2 regions of the Kitasatospora sp. NPDC056184 genome follow, and region 1 is predicted to be linked to the other one. Evidence: riboswitches for the same ligand, from Rfam matches in the RefSeq annotation. Region 1 holds a riboswitch; the other holds the start of a gene.
What was found. A riboswitch is a leader RNA that binds a small molecule or an ion and turns the genes downstream of it on or off. The one in region 1 is predicted to bind thiamine pyrophosphate.
Positions count from the first base shown of each region.

Region 2: it holds a riboswitch for thiamine pyrophosphate, as region 1 does, so the genes downstream of both, thiC (phosphomethylpyrimidine synthase ThiC) here and ACFC0B_RS18075 (purine-cytosine permease family protein) in region 1, are expected to answer to the same signal.

Region 1 covers NZ_JBHJUI010000008.1:127,713-135,319, forward strand. The annotation lists gene ACFC0B_RS18065 (ATP-binding protein) at 112-546, opposite strand; gene ACFC0B_RS18070 (glycerophosphodiester phosphodiesterase) at 1,020-1,877, opposite strand; gene ACFC0B_RS18075 (purine-cytosine permease family protein) at 1,973-3,439, opposite strand; TPP riboswitch at 3,433-3,580, opposite strand; gene ACFC0B_RS18080 (S1C family serine protease) at 3,763-5,487, shown strand; tRNA gene ACFC0B_RS18085 (tRNA-Ser) at 5,555-5,642, shown strand; gene ACFC0B_RS18090 (peptidoglycan-binding protein) at 5,875-6,984, shown strand; gene ACFC0B_RS18095 (MerR family transcriptional regulator) at 7,067-7,607, shown strand, end outside.
Region 2 covers NZ_JBHJUI010000007.1:86,782-94,388, forward strand. The annotation lists gene ACFC0B_RS16270 (SPFH domain-containing protein) at 1-1,445, opposite strand, end outside; gene ACFC0B_RS16275 (hypothetical protein) at 1,571-1,777, opposite strand; TPP riboswitch at 1,940-2,074, shown strand; gene thiC (phosphomethylpyrimidine synthase ThiC) at 2,070-3,932, shown strand; gene ACFC0B_RS16285 (nuclear transport factor 2 family protein) at 3,990-4,853, opposite strand; gene ACFC0B_RS16290 (helix-turn-helix domain-containing protein) at 4,967-5,767, shown strand; gene ACFC0B_RS16295 (VOC family protein) at 5,913-6,305, opposite strand; gene ACFC0B_RS16300 (metallophosphoesterase) at 6,527-7,607, opposite strand, start outside.

The DNA.
Region 1 (7,607 bases):
GCCCGCCGCCCGGGCGCTGCGGGGGCCGTGCCCGCCGTTCGGCCGGCCCGGTGGCCGACCCGGTCGTGGTGCCGACCGTCGTGGTGCCGACCGGTCCTGGCGACCGGCCGTTCAGCCGCCGTGGTGGCCGCTGCCGTGGTGCCCGCCGCCGGTCCGCCGGGCGTGCCGCGCCCGGGCCGGCAGGGCCGCCCAGACGGTCACCTCGCCGGGGGCGTCGCGCACGCCCCAGTCGCTGGCCAGCTGGTCCACGATGCTCAGTCCGCGACCGCCGTGCGAGGTCAGCGAGGGGCTGGACGGCGCCGGCCGGGTCTGCGCCCCGCCGTCGGTGACCTCCAGGGTCAGCACGCCGTCCGCGTGCATCTGCCAGCGGACCAGGACGCCGCCCGGGTCCTCGCCGGCCTCGCCCGGCACGGCGGCCGGTGCGCCCGGCCCGCCGCTCCGTGACGGTCCGCCGACCAGCAGGGGTTCGACGGCTCCGGCGCGGGCGCCCCGGCCGAGTGCGGGCAGGGGCCCGAGCGGACGGGCGTAGCGACAAGCGTTGCTCAAAAGTTCGGAAAGGATCAGAACGGCATCATCAATGACCGGTTCCGGTATCTCGCGGTCTCCCAGATCTCGACGCAGTCGGCGCCGCGCGACCCCGACACTCGCTGGGCCGTGCGGCACCGCCATGGTCGATGAAGTCGGCACTTCACGCGCCACCATCAACGCCACCCCCGGACCTCCTTCAGCGTATGCCGAGGGATGGATGCCCCTTGGCAATACGTCGGAAACGACCGTGCGGCGATCCCGCGCGGACATTTGACGGCCGTCCACCGTCGGTGCGCGAGAGGTGATTCGATGCTCACCCTGTGTCGTGAAACTGTATGAATTGCGGCAGAAATCGTTGTCGAAAGGTTTGAGTCCCTACCAAGACGGTCAACGGCCGATGGTGATTGAACGGTTCACCACAGCGGTACCACGCATCACGGGACGACCACCCGCCCCGGGCCGGTACCGGTCGCCGGGGTCGGCCGCCGGGGTCAGCGGCCGAGCTGGGCCAGGACCTCCGCCGGACGGTTGGTGATGATCGCCGACACCCCGAGCTCCAGGCAGAGCTCGACGTCGGCCGGCTCGTCGACGGTCCACACGTGCACCTGGTGGCCGAGCTCGCGCAGCCTGGTCACCAGCCCCGGCCGGGCCCGCACCAGCTCGATGCCGGGACCGGCGATCCGCGCCCCGCCCGGCAGCGGCGCGCCCGGGCGCAGCCGCCCGCGCAGCACCAGGCCGCGCTCGAACAGGAAGACCCGCTGGTACTGCGGCGCGGTCGCCGCGACCCGGGCGAGCGCGAGGGAGGAGAAGCTCATGATCCGGGCGTTGACGCCGTGGTCCCGGCCGTCCGTACCGCCGCCGTCCGTGCCGCCGCTGGCGCCGCCGCCGATCCCGAACCGGTCCAGCATCCGCAGCAGCTCGGACTCCACCCGGCCGCGGAACCGCACCGGGTGCTTGGTCTCGATCGCGAGGTCCACCGGGCGCCCGCAGTCCACCACCAGCTCCAGCAGGCTCTCCAGCCGCAGCACCCCGCGCAGCTCCGGGTCCTCGCTCGGCCGGCCGGTCTTCCAGGCGCCGAAGTCGTGCGCCTCCAGCTCCGCCAGCGTCATCGCGGACACCGTGCCCCGGCCGTCCGAGACCCGGCCGATCCGCCGGTCGTGCACGCAGACCAGCTGCCCGTCGGCGGTCACCCGCACGTCGCACTCCAGGGCGTCCGCCCCCTCGGTGAGCGCCCGGCGGTAGGCGGCGAGGGTGTGCTCGGGCAGGGCGAACGAGGAACCGCGGTGGGCGATCACCTGGACGGGCGGAGCGGTGCGGGCCGTCGCGGGCGAGACATCAGGGCTGGTCACGCCCTACACGATAGGCCGCGTACATGACGCGGAGGCGACGACCGCCCCAACCTGCGGGGCCGTCTCGCCTCCGGGCCCGCGGCGCCGGGCCGGGGTCAGCGCGCCTCGGCGCCCCGGCCCCGGGTGAGCGGGGTGAGCGCCCAGGTGGCCAGGGCCGGCACCAGGAAGCCGAACAGCGAGGCCGAGGTCCACTCCTGCGGGGTGAAGTGCAGCGCCTCCTGCGCGGAGGTCCAGAGGTCCGTCCACCAGCCGGCCACCGCGGTCGGCGCGATCAGCTGGTAGGCGGCGAAGCCCAGCGCCCACGGCAGCAGCATCAGCCAGCGCGAGGGCGCGTCGGCGGAGAGGTCCCAGCCGCGCCGCCCGGCGCCGAGGAAGTAGTCGACCGCCAGCACCGCGAACATCGGCACGAAGACCGAGCCGATCAGCCCCAGGAAGGCGTAGTAGGAGTCGGTGAACTCGGTGATCTGCAGCGCGAGCACGGTGATCAGCACACCGATGCCGCCGGTCAGCACCCGGCGGTCGACCCTGGGCAGCAGGTTGTGGATCGACATCGCGGTCGAGTACACGTTCGCGAAGGACTGGTCGGTCTCGCGCAGCACCAGCACCAGAAGGAACAGCCAGCCGGCCCAGACGCCCAGGAAGGAGTCGAAGATCCGGGCGGGGTCGCCGTCCGCCTGCAGCAGCGCCATCAGCCCGAGCACGTAGCACCAGACCTGCGCCATCGTGTAGCCGGAGAAGCTGCCCCAGAACGCCGCGCGCGGGGTGCGCGAGTGCCGGGTGTAGTCGGCGGCGAGCGGGACGAAGGAGATGGACACCGCGATCATCGCGTCCGTCGCCCGCAGGAAGCCGTGCCAGTTGCCCGCGCCCGGGTCCGGGACGCCGTGCCGGCCGAGCTGGACGGTGAAGTAGACCATCGCGACCGCCACCGCGACCGCGACGAAGCGGCGCAGCACCGCGATCGCGCCGAGCGGCCAGATGGTCAGTGCGGTGGTCACCGCGCCGGCCAGCACCACGAAGACCCAGCGGTAGCCCTCGGTGCCGACCACCGTCTGCGCGCCGAGCGCGATCGTCAGCAGCTCGTAGACGCCCCAGCCGATGCACTGGACGATGTTGAGCACCGTCGGCACGTAGGACAGCCGGGTGCCGAACAGGCCGCGCAGGTTCGCCATGGCGGGCGCGCCGGTGCGCGCGCCGATCAGCGCGGCCACCCCGAGCATCGCGGTGCCGACCGCGGTGCCGGCCACGATCGCGGTCACGGCGGCGGCCAGCGACAGCTCGCTCCCCTTGGCGCCGAGCACGGTCGCCGCGGTGGTGAACCCGATCAGCGAGACGCCGAGGTTCATCCAGAGCGCGAAGTGGTCGCGGAAGCCCAGGGTGCGGGGCGGTTCGGTGTCCAGCACCAGCGGCGCCTCGGTCCGGGCCGCGGGCTCCAGGACGGCGGTGGCCGCGGGCGCGGTGCTCCCTTCGGGGGAACCGGGGGCGGTGCCCGCGGCGTCCTGCTGCGGGGGGACGTGCGCGGACGCGGGCGCGCCCGAGGACGAGGACGATGAAGCGGACGGCATGGCCGATTTCTCCCTACGCCGGCATTACCCGGACAGGTTCCGGCGGTCTGCGCCCCCTCGACGGCCGTCCACGGGGTCCGTGGCGTACGGTCGACCGGCGCACTCTCAGCCTGGTGGGTCCAAGCTCCCGCGTGTCAGTTCGGAGCGACAGGCTAGTCGCCGTCGGGGGGAACGCCAAGGCGGGCCGGGTCGGACGCGGCGCTGCGGCGGCTGTCGGGCCCGGCTAAGGATTCTTATGAGTTCTTCAGAAGGGTCCTTACGGCAATCGAATCGGGTGTGCGAAAAACTATGGTTGTTGGTCCTGTCAGCTATGGAGGTCGTCCGTGAGCACCGAGCGCGAGGTTGGGTCCACCGGGCCGCAGGGGGAGCAGCTCTCCGTCGGCCAGGGGGTGGTGGGTTCCGCTTCTGACGGTCCGGCGCAGCAGCCTGCGGCCGCCCCCGCCCCCGTAACGACGCCCGCAGCCGACCCGTCCGCCCGGCCGGCCCCGGCCGCCGAGGGGGGCTCCGGCGGGTTCACGCCCACGCTGGCGTTCAGCAAGGTCGGCGCGCCGGAGCCGGCCGCCGCCCCGGCGCCCGCCCCGGCCGTCGAGTCCGGGTACCTCGACGCTCCGCCGCCGGTCCTGCCGCCCGCGGCTCCCGCCGCGCCGCCGGCCGCCCCGTACGGCGGCAACCCGTACGCCACCCCGGCCCCGGGCACGCCGGTTCCCCCGGCACTGGCCGCGCACGACCCGTTCGCCGCCCCGGGCGCCCCGCAGGGCCCGGGTGCGACCGGCCAGCACCACCACCCGTTCGGCGCCGGCCAGCCGCTCGGCGGCTGGGGCGCCCACGACATCACCCCCGGCGCGCCCGGGGCCCCCGGCGGTCCCGGCGGCCCGCTCGGCTACCCGGGCGAGTACCCCGGCGCCCCCGGCCCCGGCGGCCCGCGCAAGAAGCGCGGCGGCCTGATCGCCCTGGTCGCGGCCGTCGCCCTGGTGGCCGGCGTGGCCGGCGGCGCGGTCGGCGTGGCCGTCGCGGACCGCGACGACCGCTCGGTGAGCGCCAGGGCCGACCGCAACTCCACCACGGTCCAGGCCAACAACACCCAGAAGAACGAGCCCGCCCCGGGCTCGGTCGCCGGCATCGCGCAGAAGGCGCTGCCCAGCGTCGTCACCATCAAGGCCCAGGGCAACGGCGAGTCGGGCACCGGCACCGGCTTCGTCTTCGACACCGAGGGCCACATCCTCACCAACAACCACGTGGTCGCGCCCGCCTCCACCAGCGGCGGCAAGCTGACCGTCAAGTTCGCCGACGGCTCCTCCTACGGCGCCTCGGTGCTGGGCCGCGCCGAGGGCTACGACGTCGCCGTCATCAAGCTCGACAGCCCGCCCAAGGACAAGCTGACGCCGCTTCCGCTGGCCGACTCCGACAAGGTCAACGTCGGCGACTCCACCATCGCCATCGGCGCCCCGTACGGCCTGGAGTCCACCGTCACCACCGGCATCATCAGCGCCAAGGACCGCCCGGTGGCCTCCGGCGACGAGACCGGCGCGCAGGCCTCCTACATGAACGCCCTGCAGACCGACGCCTCCATCAACCCCGGCAACTCCGGCGGCCCGCTGCTCGACTCCGGCGGCGGCGTGATCGGCATCAACTCGGCGATCCAGTCCAACGCCTCCAGCAACGGCCGGGCCGGCTCCATCGGCCTCGGCTTCGCGATCCCGATCAACCAGGCCAAGTGGGTCGCCGACACCCTGATCAAGACCGGCAAGCCGGTCTACGCCAAGCTCGACGTGCTGCGCAACGACGACTACAAGGGCGACGGCGCGCAGATCTCGACCCGCGAGATCCAGGGCCAGGCGCCCGTCACCCCCGGCGGCGCCGCCGACCAGGCCGGCCTCAAGCCCGGCGACGTCATCACCAAGCTCGGCGGCAGCCCGATCGAGAACGGCCCCGCCCTGGTCAGCAAGATCTGGACGCACAAGCCCGGCGAGACCGTCGACGTCGAGTACACCCGCAACGGCCAGACCGCCACCACCAAGGTCACCCTCGGCACCCGCGTCGGCGACTGACCCCCCGACCCGCCCCGGAAACCCTGTGCACCGAACCCCGCCGGACCCGTTAGGCTGACCTCCGCCTGGAGAGCTGCCCGAGCGGCCTAAGGGAACAGTCTTGAAAACTGTCGTGCGGTGACCCCGTACCGTGGGTTCGAATCCCACGCTCTCCGCCGGTAGGGGAAGAACCACCTGCTCAAGGCGGGTGCCGAGATCGTCTCGGCACCCGCCTTCGTGCGTTTCCGGGGGTGTTCGGGGGTGTTCGGGGGTGGTGGGGCGGGTGGGGCGGCGTCCGGTTTCACCTGAACGGGGGGTTTGGGGCGGATGCGTCGTCTTGTGGGGGGCCGGGGTCCGTCTTTCAGGGCGTAAGGGGCGAACTGCCCTGGGCCCGGCAAGGAGAGACGGATGGCCTGGTACCCCGGTGCGGAGAAGATGGAGCTCGAACCGGAGTCGGACGAGCAGCCGGCGATCACGCCGACGCAGGTGATCTTCCACAGTGTGGCGGCGCCGTGGACGCCGCGGCGGATGTACGAGTACTGGCGGGACTCCACCAACCTGGAGTCCCACTTCGGGGTCGGGTACGACGGCAGCGTGGGGCAGTTCATCGGCACCGAGACCCGCGCCGACGCCAACATGCGCGCCAACCGCAGGGCCGACGGCACCGGTGCGGTGAGCGTGGAGTCGGCCAGTGACGACCAGAGCACCGACCCGTGGACGGATGCCCAGGTCGCCGCGCTCGTGGCGCTCGGGGTGTGGCTGCACCACCGGCACGGGATCCCGCTGCGGATCTGCTCGGAGTGGGACGAGCCCGGCTTCGGCGTGCACCGGATGTTCCCCGAGTGGTCGAACGGCGGGACGGCCTGCCCGGGGGACGTCCGGGCCCGGCAGTTCCGCGAGGTCGTGCTGCCCGGCATCGTCGCGGTGTCCGGCGGCGCGCCGCTGCCCCCGCCGAGCGGCGGGTCCGGGCCGGCCCGCTACCGGGTGACCATCAACGGGCTGGAGTACGGCTACGGCGCGCACGGGCCGCAGGTCCAGGAGGTGGGCGAGGCGCTCGTCCGGCAGGGCTTCGGCCGGCACTACCAGTCCGGGCCGGACCAGGACTGGCGGGACGCCGACACCCTCAACTACCAGGACTTCCAGCACAGTCTGGGGTACTTGGGCTCGGACGCCGACGGTGTGCCGGGCGAGGGGTCGCTACGCCGGCTGCTGGGCCGGCTGCCCTCCCCGCAGCGGGTCTCGCTCGCCCACGTGGTCGCGGCGGCGCGCACCGACCCGGGGGCCGAGCAGGGCCACCAGACGTACGGCGGCGAGGTGCGGATCGTCGAACAGGCCCTGGCGGACGAGGGATTCCTGGAGCAGCGCTGGGTGGACGGCTCGCTCGGCACGCGCACCGTGCAGGCGTACGCCGCCTTCCAGCGCAGCCTCGGCTACAGCGGCAGCGACGCCAACGGCATCCCCGGGCAGCGCAGCCTCCAGGTGCTGGGTCAGCGGAGGGGGTTCGACGTGACGGACTGAGCGTGCCGCCGGGAGCGGGGGGACGGGCGGCGAAGCCGGTGCTTGACCGTGACACCGTGTGAGGGTCTGCACTGGAGGAACCATGTTGAACATCGGAGACTTCGCCAAGCACGGCCGGGTGTCGGTCCGCATGCTGCGCCACTACGACGCCATCGGACTGCTCCGGCCCGCCCGGGTGGATCCGGTCAGCGGCTACCGCTGCTACGAGGCGGCCCAACTGGCCCGGCTCAACCGGCTCATCGCCCTCAAGGAACTCGGCTTCACGCTGCAACAGGTGCGGGCCGTCCTGGACGAGGAGGTGGACACGGCCGAGCTGCGCGGGATGCTGCGGCTGCGGCGGGCCGAGCTCGCCGCGGCGATGGCCGCGGACGCGGAACGGCTGGCCCGGGTCGAGGCGAGGCTCCGGACGATCGAGAGCGAGGGGACCATGTCCACGCAGGATGTCGTGGTGAAGCGGGTGCCGTCGGTGCGGGTGGCCGAGCTGACGGGCGTCGCGGCGAGCTACGAGCCGCAGGACATCGGGCCGGTGATCGGCCCGCTGTTCGAGGAGCTCTGCGGACGGCTGGCGGCGGCCGGCATCGCGCACACCGGCCCGTCCGTCGCCCGGTACGAGGACACCGGGG
Region 2 (7,607 bases), on a different contig from region 1:
ACCGGGACGGCCGCCTGCGCCGCCGACGCCGGTCCCGCCCCCGGGCCGGCGCCGTCCGGGCCGACGGTGGACAGCAGCTGCCGGGCCAGCCCGAGCCCGGTGCCGCCCATCGCGAGCGCCTTGGCGAACAGCTCGCCCATCCCGTCGGCCCCGTTCAGCAGCACCATGTGCTCGACGTTGCCGAAGGACTCCGCGGCGGCCCGGACGATCTGCGGCCACTGCTCCGCCAACTCCTGCGCCACCACGGCGTCCTGGTTCTCGGCCAGGGCGTTGGCGCGCGCCTTGATGCCCTCGGCCCGGGCCAGCCCGATCGCCCGCGCCGCCGCCGCGTCGGCCAGACCGCGCGCCTCGGCCGCCGACGCCTCCGCCTGCCCGGTCGCCGTGGTCGCCTCGGCCTGCGCCAGCCCGCGCACCCGGGTGGCCTCGGCGTCCGCCTCGGCCGCGATGCGCACCCGGCTGGCCTCGGCGGCCGCCGCCAGCTCGGTCTCCCGGGCCTGCGCCTGCGCGGCCGAGATCCGCGCGTCGCGGGCCGCCTCGGCGGAGGTGCGGGTGTCGTACGCGCGGGCGTCGGCGGGCTTGCGCACGTCGATCTGGAGCTGCTGCTCCTTGCGCTGCGCCTCCAGCTCGGCGACCCGGGTCTCCTGGACCACCACCTCCTGCCGGGAGGCGGCGTCCGCGAGCGGACCGGCCTGCCGGGCGCGGGCGGTGGCGGTGTCCATCTCGGCCTGGTACGAGGACTGCTGGATCTCGCTGTTGCGGGTCGCCTCGGCCTTGCGGGCGGCGGCCTCCTGCTCGGCCTCGGTGGCCAGCCGGTCCGCCGCGGCCTGGGCGATCCGGGCGTCCCGCTGGACGGCGGCGGCGTGCGGGATGGCGAGGTTCTTGATGTAGCCGGTCGGGTCGATGATCTCCTGGATCTGCAGGGTGTCGATGATCAGCCCGAGCTTCTCCATCTCCAGCCCGGAGGCGGCCCTGGTCTCGCCGGTGAGCCGCTCGCGGTCGCGGATCATGTCCTCGACGGTGAGCCCGCCGACGATCGAGCGCAGGTGGCCGGCGAAGACGTTGTGGACGCGCTGGCTGATCAGCTTCTGCTGGTCCAGGAAGCGGCGGGCGGCGTTGGCGATCGAGACGTCGTCGTCGCCGACCTTGAAGATCACCACGCCCTTCACCCGGACCGGGATGCCCTGGGTGGTGACGCACTCGACGTTCAGCTCGGCCTCGTTGAGGTCCAGCGAGAGCCGCCGCACCCCCTGCAGGCCGGGGGTGACGAGGGTGCCGCGCCCGGTGACGATCCGGAAGCCCAGACCGTCGCCGACCCCCTCGGTGCGGTGCCGGGAGCCGGAGATGATCAGTGCCTCGTTCGGCTCGGCCACCCGCCACATGAGTTTGAAGAGCGTGATCCCGATGATCACTGCCCCGGCGGCCGCCGAGGCGATGATGATTCCCATGGTTCAACTCCCCCTTCCGGCGCAGCAGATGCGCCGATTCGGATTGTCCGCCCGGGCCGGTCCCGGGAAAAGGGAAGTGACATGACCCACCGTCACAAGGTCGTCACCGGAGGGTCATCGGAGTGTCACGGGCCGATCGGCGCCACGTACACCGTCCGCGGCGGCTGGTACTCGATCACCACCACCGGCGTCCCGACCGTCAGCCGCTCGCCGGGCACCGCCAGGTAGGCGAGGAACGCCTCGGTGCCCTGGCGCTCCGGCACGTGCACCATCACCTCGCCGACCAGCCCCGCGCCAACCGCCCCGGTGACCCGCCCCGTGCTCCCGACCACGCCGGCCTCCTCGCCTCGTCCGCTACGGGGCCAGTCTGCCCGCAGCGGCGGCCTCGCGCCCCCCGTTCACCGTCCGGACCTCGACGTTCCCCCTCCCCGACCCGCTCTGGACCTCCGGCGATCGGCTCGCTACGGTGTTGGACGTCATGCGCGGGCAACACCGCCTGCGGACGCGGGAGCTCGGAGCACCGGGCTGAGAGGGCGCTGAACGGGACGTCGACGGACGGACCGGCGGCTGCGTCGACCGCAGGAACCTGACCGGGTAATGCCGGCGTAGGGAGTTTGAGGTCCGATGACCACCTTCGATGCACAGCCGCAGTCTGCCCAGGCCCAGGCCCAGGCCCAGGACCAGGACCAGGACCGGTCCGGCCCGGGAGCCGCCGTCACCAGCGCGGGCACCGGCTACCCCACCCCGGCCTGGCGCAAGGCCCACCGCGAGGGGTCCCGCCCCGACCTGCGCGTGCCGTACCGCGAGGTCGTGCTCACCAACGGGAGGACCGTCCCGCTCTACGACACCTCCGGGCCGTACACCGACCCCGCCTACGAGCCCGACGTGCGGCGCGGCCTGCCCGCCCTGCGCGACGCCTGGATCCGCCAGCGCGGCGACGTCGAGGAGTACGACGGCCGCGAGGCGCGGCCCGAGGACGACGGCATCCGGCACACCTCGCCGCGCGGCGGCGACCTGCGCAACCTCGACGCGGTCTTCCCCGGCCGCCCGCGCCGCCCGCTGCGCGGCCGCGACGGTGCCGCGGTCACCCAGCTCGGGTACGCCAAGCGCGGGATCGTCACGCCCGAGATGGAGTTCGTGGCCCTGCGCGAGGGCCTGGCGCCCGAGTTCGTCCGCGAGGAGGTCGCCCGCGGCCGCGCCGTCATCCCGGTCAACGTGAACCACCCCGAGGTCGAGCCGGCGATCATCGGCACCAACTTCCTGGTGAAGATCAACGCCAACATCGGCAACTCGGCCGTCACCTCCTCGATCGAGGAGGAGGTGGAGAAGATGACCTGGGCCACCCGCTGGGGCGCCGACACCGTCATGGACCTCTCCACCGGCCGCAACATCCACACCACCCGCGAGTGGATCCTGCGCAACTCCCCCGTGCCGATCGGCACCGTCCCGCTCTACCAGGCGCTGGAGAAGGTCGACGGCAGGGCCGAGGAGCTCAGCTGGGACGTCTACCGCGACACGATCGTCGAGCAGTGCGAGCAGGGCGTCGACTACATGACGGTGCACGCCGGCGTGCTGCTGCGCTACGTGCCGCTGACCGCCCGCCGCAAGACCGGCATCGTCTCGCGCGGCGGCTCGATCATGGCCGCCTGGTGTCTGGCGCACCATCAGGAGAACTTCCTCTACACCAACTTCGAGGAGCTCTGCGACATCCTGGCGCGCTACGACGTCACCTTCTCCCTCGGTGACGGCCTGCGCCCCGGCTCGATCGCCGACGCCAACGACGAGGCGCAGTTCGCCGAGCTGCAGACCCTGGGCGAGCTGGGCCGGATCGCCCGGGCCAAGGACGTCCAGGTGATGATCGAGGGGCCGGGCCACGTCCCGATGCACAAGATCAAGGAGAACATGGATCTCCAGAAGGAGATCTGCGACGAGGCCCCCTTCTACACCCTGGGCCCGCTCACCACCGACGTCGCGCCCGGCTACGACCACATCACCTCGGGCATCGGCGCCGCGATGATCGCCTGGTGGGGCACCGCGATGCTCTGCTACGTCACCCCCAAGGAGCACCTGGGCCTGCCCAACCGCGACGACGTGAAGACCGGCGTCATCACCTACAAGATCGCCGCCCACGCCGCCGACCTCGCCAAGGGCCACCCCGGCGCCCAGGCCTGGGACGACGCCCTCTCCGACGCCCGCTTCGAGTTCCGCTGGGAGGACCAGTTCAACCTGGCCCTCGACCCGGAGACGGCCCGCGACTTCCACGACGAGACCCTCCCCGCCGAGCCCGCCAAGACCGCCCACTTCTGCTCGATGTGCGGTCCGAAGTTCTGCTCGATGAAGATCTCCCAGAAGATCCGCGACGAGCACGGCGACGGCTCCACCGCGGTCGGCTCCGGCTACGACGCGGATGCCCTGGCCGGCATGGCCGAGAAGTCCGCCGAGTTCGCCGCCCAGGGCAACAAGGTCTACCTCCCCCTGGCCGACTGACCCGCGACACCCGAGCGCCGCCCCGGTCGCCCCGGGGCGGCGCTGTGCCGTCCCCGGCTACTCCTCGGCGCCGCCGAAGACCATGCGGTGTCCGCGCGCGGTGTCCAGGTACTCGCGGACGCGGTGGATCAGCCCGTCGCGGAGTTCGAAGACGAGGCAGTAGTCGTTGGCGTAGTGGCGGCCGTCGGCGAGCGTCGCGGTCATGGTCTCCTCCACGACCACGCGCTCGCCGTCGGCGTGGAAGCCGTGGAAGGCGACGTCGACGTCACCGGCGAACAGGCGGGAGAAGTCCTCGGCGAGGAAGCGCGTGATCGCCGCCCTTCCGACCATGTGGCTGGGGCGGTCCAGCGCGGTGGCCGTCGCGTTCCCCGGAGGTGCCAGCCACTCGGCGTCCTCGGTGAAGACCGCGGAGATCTCATCGGCGTCGTGGGTGGCGAACGCCTTCCAGGCGGCCCGGACGACGTCGCGGCTGCTCGCCGGGTCGCGGTCGGGGCGGGCACCGGTCCGGGCGGGGGCCGAGGGAGCGGCCTCCAGCGTGCGGCGGATCACCGTCGAACCGTGCTCGACGAACTCGGCGATCGGTGCGGCCAGGGCGTCGGGCAGGACATCGATGTGCCACACGAATCTCGTCCGGCCGCCGGCCTCCGGAAGGGCCTGCATGGACGCGTGGTGGTGGGACGGGTGGAGGCTTCCGCCGACGACCGTGTAGGCGACCCGCATCGCCTCGTGGTCGAGGTCGACGAGCCGTTCGAGCACGATCGTGCCGTCGGCGAAGGTGACGGTGCGCGTGTCCGAGCTCAGCCGGGTGCCGGTGACGAACCCGGGTGCCATCCGCTCGTGCACCGCGCCGTAGTCGCTGAGCACCGACCACACCGCTTCGGGGCGGGCATCGATGACGATTTCCTTGTGGATCGAGGCCATGGACGGTTCCCTTCGTGTCATCACGTGAGCCCCAGCATCCGGGGCGGTGGCGCCGGAGGTCTTGAAGATCCTTGCGGGCCGTCCTGTCCTACCCGGCGGGTACCGTTCGCGGCATGCTGTCCGCCTCGACCCTCGCCGCCCGGCCGGAGTTCACCGTGACCGTGGTGGGGTGCCGCTCCGACCACGCCCGGTGGTCGCGGCCGGAGACCCGCGACGACCACCGGCTGGTGCTGGTGCGACGCGGCAGGTTCCGGCGGTCGGCCGACGGCGCCGACGCCGATCTGGACCGGACCACGGCCTACGTGGGCACGCCCGGCGAACAGGAGCGCTTCGCGCACCCGGCCGGCGGCGACGTCTGCACGTCGGTCAGCTTCGAGCCCTCCCTCCTCGGGCGCCCGCCCGCCGCGACGACGGTGCACGTCGACGCGCGCGTCGATCTCGCCCACCGCCGTCTGGTGGCCGCCGCGGGCACCGGCGACATCGACTACGCGCTGGCGGAGGAACTGCTCCGCCTCGTCGCGGCCGCGGCCGGCGGGCCGACCGTCCGCTCCCGGCCGGCCGACCGGGCACTGGCCGCGGCGGCGCGCGAGGCGATCATCGAAGAGGCCCCGGAGGCCGCGGGGCTCTGCGCACTGGCCGCGCTGCTGGAGGTGTCGCCCTACCGGCTGAGCCGGGTGTTCTCCAGGGAGACGGGCGTCCCGCTGACCCGCTACCGCAACCGGGTGCGCGTCGCCCGGGCCATGGACCGGATCGCCGAGGGCGAACCCGGCCTCGCCGACCTGGCGGCACAGCTCGGCTTCGCCGACCAGGCGCACCTGACCCGCACCATCCGCGAGCACGTGGGACACACCCCCACGGCGCTGCGCCGGCTGCTCGCCCCGGCCCGCACCCGCCCCGGGCCGACGGGCCGGTGAAGGTGCCGCCTTCGGGCCGAAGTCGTCCTTGACGATTTCGGGGAGGCCGTCCACATTCCGGAGCCGTTCGGCTTCACCCTCGACACCGCGGTTCTGCTTCCGTACTGACGGGCTCGCCCGGTACGGCGCCCGGGGGCGCCGGAGGTCAGGCGGCGTCCTCGGGGTACCAGCGGAGTTCGACGGTGTTGCCGTCCGGGTCCTGGACGTAGACGGAGGTGGCGTTGCCGCGGGCGCCGTAGCGCTGGACGGGGCCCTCCAGGACCGTGAAGGTGCCGGCGGCGATGACCTCCTGCCAGTCGAGCGGGTCGACGGTGAGACAGATGTGGTCGACGTTGGACTCGCCGCGCGGGCGGTCGGTCAGGTCGATGATCGTCTCGGGGGTGATCCGGACCGACACGAACGGGGCCTTCCCGGCCCGCCACTCGTCGACCCGGACCGGCTCCAGGCCCAGCTGCCCGCTGTAGAACTCCAGCGAGCGCTCGACGTCGCGGACGTTGAGCACGAGGTGGTCGAAGGCCTTCACGCGGAGGGCGGTCATGGTGGCTCCAGTCGGGAGGGAGGCTGCCGGGTGACGTCTTCCACGATCCGCCGGGCGGCCGGTCCCATCAAGGGGCGGTCGGTGAACGATCATTGAGCCGGACTGAATGACGGGAGGGGTGCACAGGGCGTTCGTCCGGGCGGCGGCGGACTCGGCGGCCGACTCGGTGACGGCCCCCGAGTAGCCCCGGAGCAGCCCCGGGGCGGGCCGGGCCCCGCGGGTCAGACCGGGAGGCGGGAGACCAGCAGCCGGCCCTCCATCGTCACGCCGCCGTCCATGGCGACGGCCAGTTCGTCCGCGTAGACGTACGGGCCCGGGACGTGCGGCGGCATGCCGTCGTCGGCGTGCACCGCGCCGGTGAGGTACGGGATCGGGCTGTGCCCGTGCACGACGCGCGCGCCGCCGTAGGTGTCCAGCAGCTCGCGGACGGCCATCGGGCCGGCGTCGCCGCGGAAGGCGAAGCGCTTGGTGAACCGGCGGAAGCAGTCCCACCACTCGTCGACGCCCTCGTCCGCGAGCAGGTCGTGGACGGCGTCGTTGACCTCGGCGATGGACTCGCCGTACTCCAGGTACGCGGTGGTGTCGGAGTGCAGCAGCAGGTGGCCGTCCTCCAGGGCGACCGCCGGGAGCCGGGAGAGCCAGCTGATGTGGTGCGCCTCCAGGCGGTCCAGGTCGTTCTGCTGGCCTCCGTTGAGCCGCCAGGCGGCGAGGAAGGAGGCGGTGCCGGCGGTGGACTGGACCGGCTCGTCGCCGTACCGGGCGGCGCCCAGGAAGAGCAGTTCGTGATTGCCCATCAGGGCACGGCAGTAGCCGCCGGCCGCGGCCGCCTCGGCGGCGAGCTGCATGACCAGGTCGATGACGCCGATGCCGTCCGGGCCGCGGTCGGTGAAGTCGCCGAGGAACCAGATCCGGGAGCGGCCGGCCGACCAGTGGCCGTCGGCGTCGATCAGGCCCTGGTGGCGCAGCTCGGCGCGGAGCTCGTCGAGGTAGCCGTGCACGTCCCCGACCACGTAGAGCGGGCCGGGCGGCTCGCCGGGGCCGGGGGCCGGGTACGGGTGGTAGGGCAGGGCGGGTTCGGTGAGCGGGGGGCCGAGCTCGATGGTCGGCGGGTCGTCGCCGCCGCTCTGGGCGTGCACGGTGTGGCCGTGCTCGGGGCCGGCGGCCGGCCAGTGCTGTTCGAGGTAGCGGGCGCCGCCGTAGCCGCTGTAGGTCTCGGCCTCGTAGCCGCCCCCGGAGTAGTCGGCGACGGGTTCGGGTTCGTAATAGGTGCCGTACGGCAGCACGTCGAGGTCCGGCTGGTGG